Regions from separate parts of the Paenibacillus sp. 23TSA30-6 genome, predicted to be linked through region 2. Evidence: riboswitches for the same ligand, from Rfam matches in the RefSeq annotation. Region 2 holds a riboswitch; the other holds the start of a gene.

What was found. A riboswitch is a leader RNA that binds a small molecule or an ion and turns the genes downstream of it on or off. The one in region 2 is predicted to bind thiamine pyrophosphate.
Region 1: another riboswitch for thiamine pyrophosphate. It lies ahead of E0698_RS16450 (ABC transporter substrate-binding protein); the one in region 2 lies ahead of E0698_RS07555 (thiamine phosphate synthase).

Annotation. Positions count from the first base shown of each region.
Region 1 covers NZ_SLTL01000017.1:64,888-67,070, reverse strand. The annotation lists gene E0698_RS16455 (pyridoxamine 5'-phosphate oxidase family protein) at 1-370, opposite strand, end outside; TPP riboswitch at 637-746, shown strand; gene E0698_RS16450 (ABC transporter substrate-binding protein) at 940-1,986, shown strand.
Region 2 covers NZ_SLTL01000006.1:153,035-155,217, reverse strand. The annotation lists gene abc-f (ribosomal protection-like ABC-F family protein) at 1-451, shown strand, start outside; TPP riboswitch at 540-648, shown strand; gene E0698_RS07555 (thiamine phosphate synthase) at 931-1,545, shown strand; gene thiO (glycine oxidase ThiO) at 1,611-2,183, shown strand, end outside.

The DNA of each region.
Region 1 (2,183 bases), on a different contig from region 2:
CCAGAATGACATAATCGGGGTCATCCGGGCCAGAAAACCATTCCTTCAACGAATCATTCCACACTTGTTTGCGCAATCCCTCGTCAGCCGTTACACGGACAGTCGCCTCAACCTCTACGACTTCCTTTGTACCGCCAACCTCATAGCCCAGCAGCAGATAAGCGTTTGGGTTGTCCTTGAGCTCCTCCACCTTATGTGTTTTGCGATCTGTCGCCAGATGGATGTTCAACCCTTCGTTAAAAAGAGCCATATAGCGTACCTTCGGCTTGCCGCCCTCCACCGTACCCAACGAGCAAAATTTGTTGTTATCCAAAGCCTTTACAATGGCTTGTTCCAGTTGGCTGCGATCCAATGATTCCGTTTTACCCACGGTACAACAACTCCTTTTCGCAAATTAGAATTCCTTTGAAGGCCTATGCCATGATCCAACACCAGCTCATCAAACCATACCTGCGTAGCTATTCTGAAAAACAACTTTAAGCGATTGAATCATGGTCATTTTCAGAACAAAGCTCACAGTAAAAGTGTACCCTGTCGTTTGGCAAATGAACCGCCACTTCTTCCTATATGCTGGACAGACCCGCCTTCTAGGCATATAATCGTCGTAGTAAACCCGAATGAATAACCCATTCGACTATACAATGCCAGGGGTGCTGGAATCGGCCGGCTGAGAGTGTGTCCCAAGACACTGACCCTTACAACCTGATCTGGGTAATGCCAGCGTAGGAATGCTTAAGCAAGATGCGCCTTTTCTTTGACCAGGCCCATCCCTTACTTTGGTATATACATGCGCAAGCGTCCCGGAACATCGGGGCGCTTTTTTTGTTGAAGATGATGTTGTTGGAACAGATAGCGTCCGGCAGAAGTTATTTTTGTGAAATGGGAAACATAAGCTGTCTGATCCGACGGATTACGGGTAATAAAGGAGAGAACACAACGATGAAGCGCATGAAAATGTTAAGCCTCGGGCTGATCAGCCTGTGGTTAATGGCCCTGACCCTGACCGCCTGCGGCGGAAGCTCCCCCTCTGCCCCACAAGGCGAGACTCCTGCCGCCAACACCCAATCATCCTCCCCGACAAAGGGACTCAAGGACGTTAAAGTCGTGCTCGACTGGACGCCAAATACGAATCATACGGGCCTCTATGTCGCCAAGGACAAAGGATTTTATGAAAAAGCAGGCTTGAATGTCCAGATCGTTCAACCCGGCTCAGGCGGAGCCGATCAAATGGTTGCTTCCAATGCTGTACCTTTTGGTATCAGCTATCAGGAGGGCGTCACACAAGCTCGTACGCAAGGGGTACCGCTCGTATCCATCGCTGCGGTCATCCAGCATAATACATCAGGCTTCGCAGCCCCGGTTGACCGCGGGATTAAGAGCCCGAAGGATTTTGAAGGTAAAACCTACGGCGGCTGGGGTTCGCCCGTAGAAGAAGCGGTCATGAAATCCATCATGGACGCAGACAAAGGCGACGTAAGCAAGGTGAAGATCATCAACATGGGCAATGCCGATTATTTTACAGCCGTGAAGCGGGATATCGACTTTGCCTGGATTTTCTACGCATGGACCGGGATGGAAGCCCAATTACGGGGTGAGCCACTGGATATGCTGTATGTAAAAGATTATTCCAAAAGCCTGGATTACTATACACCTGTCATCGTGAGCAACGAACAGACCATTAAAAATGATCCTGAGCTGGTCAAGTCCTTCATGGACGCAACCGCTCAAGGCTATGAATATACCATCGCTCACCCGGAAGAAGCCGCAGACATCTTGACCAAAGCGGTTCCGGAGCTGGATAAAAAGCTGGTGCTCGCCAGCCAAAAATGGCTAAGCCCACGTTATCAGGACGATGCCACCCAATGGGGCGTACAAAAAGCGGAGATATGGAAAAACTACTCCGACTGGATGTATGAGCGCAAGCTGCTCAGCAAACCCTTGGAAGTCGATAAAGCCTTTACCAACGACTTCCTGCCCAAGCGTTAATCATTTTGTTAAAACGCTAAATGTGTAAAAATTCCACACCAACAAAACCCGATAATATGTTGCTTTTAAGGCGGTTGGCAGCGTAGCGTTACATTTGAATCTGAAGAAGCGCAGCGTTCGCCTTTGCCGTGGGATTCTCACCTTTTAAACTATTCAAAGAATCCCACGGCAACAGCGATCGTAAGATCAAATGAAAC
Region 2 (2,183 bases):
AACCATTCTGGGAAAAATTCCGCCGATCAGCGGCAAGACCTATCAAGGGGATTTCTTGCAGCCGGCTTATTTTGAGCAAGAAGTACGCGCAGAGAAAGTTACACCGATTGAGGATGTGTGGAATGAATTCCCGCACTTGAACCAGCATGAGGTACGGGCGCATTTGGCGCGTTGCGGTTTGAAAAATGAGCATATCACCCGTCCGCTATCCGCGCTCAGTGGTGGTGAGCAGGCCAAAGTCCGCCTATGCAAACTGCTAATGCGGGAAAGCAATTGGGTGCTTTTCGATGAGCCTACTAATCACTTGGACATCAAAGCGAAGGATGAGCTGAAACGTGCCTTGAAGGAATACAAAGGAACGGTATTGCTCGTATCTCACGAACCGGACTTTTACGAGGATTGGGTAACCAAAACGTGGAATGTGGAAGAATGGTCAAGTAAAGTCAACTAAATATCCAGTTCTGTACCAAGCTTCACAAGAAGCGGGGTTTGCAGGATTAGGAAAATATGCTAAGCTATCTTTAGCTGATACAATAAAATAGTTACACTAGGGGAGCCGCCCATGCGGCTGAGACGGAATAAACGGATTTCGGACCCTTTGCACCTGATCTGGGTTATGCCAGCGTAGGGAAGTGAGCGCCGTACAAACGAGGTAACGAAAATCATTACTTTGTTTGTTCGTGGGACAATATACGTATACGGATATGATGGTCCGTTCGGTTATTGGACGTACGTTAAACCACTTCCTTTGGGAAGTGGTTTTTTTGCGTTTTCGTTTGTGTTCATATGTTCGTATTCATATATCGTACCCCTTCATTTTTTTGCTGGTAAACGTGGCTAGTCCATACCGTATAGCACGATATGAGACTGTAAAGATACAGGGTCAGCTTACAACCATTTAGTCCATTGTGAGGTGAGAATGAGATCGAATTGCACGTAATTACGATGGAAGGCGATTCCAGTGCACATGCACATACTGCCCAAGTGGCTGCTGCTATTCATCCGTATGTTCATTATGTACACGTGCGCTTGAAGCAGAAGGGCGCATTTGAATTGCTTGCTTTAACCCGCAGTATGGTGAATCGAGGAGTTCCTTTACAGCAAATTGCAGTAAATGACCGAGTGGATGTTGCTTTGCTTACCTCCGTTGGAGCTATCCAGCTACCGGCTAACGGATTACCTGTTGAGGATGTCAAAAGTATACTTCCAGAGGGTACGCACTGCGGGGTGTCGGTGCATTCTTTGGAGGAGGCACAGGCTGCCGAACAGGCAGGAGCGGATTATGTACTCTATGGTCATGTGTATGAGACTCACTGCAAGCCGGGGGTCACTCCGCGAGGTATAGTACAGCTTGAGCGCATATGCAGGCTGCTGAGCATCCCTGTAATTGCTCTAGGCGGCATACAACCACGCCATATTCACGAGCTGTATACTGTGGGTGCAAGCGGAATTGCGGTGATGTCTGGCATCTGGGAGGCTGAGTCCCCCGTTGCGGCTGCGATGGCGTACAAGCGAATGGCGGATCGGGTAGTGCACAGCCTGTAGTGGTGAAACGAAAGTAGGAGATCGCTGCAAGCAGAATCGTTTAGGGGAGAGGAGAGATGGAACATATGCCAGAGATAAAAACAGAGGCACAAGCTATTGGACACGCTGAATGCTTGGTGATTGGTGGAGGTGTCATCGGTAGCTCCATTGCTTATCATGTGGCCAAGGAGGGTCGCAGTACGATATTGGTGGAACGATTCATTCCGGGCGGGGGAGCCTCAGGGGCTGCGGTAGGGATGCTGGCAGCAGAGAGTGAAGAATTCACCGACCCGGAGTTGGCACAGTTCGCCCGCACAAGCCGGGATGCACTTCCCGAGCTGGTTCGTGACCTGGAGCGTTTGTCTGGTGTTGCGGTGGAATTCCGAACAGAAGGATTTGTGACTCCCTTCCGTTCGGAAGCAGAGGGGCAAAAACGCTGGAATGCGGCTATTGCGCGAGAGGGTGATCATCCTGTGTGGTGGGATGCCAGAGAATTGGCCTGCCGAATTCCAGGTTTGGATGGTCAAGTGATCGGGGCTATATACCGATCAAAGGAGACACAGATTTCTCCTGCCCAGCTTTGTCGTGCTTATACGGGGGCAGCTGTCGTACTGGGAGCAACAATATGCTCTGGTACACAGGCGGAGCAACTCGTAATA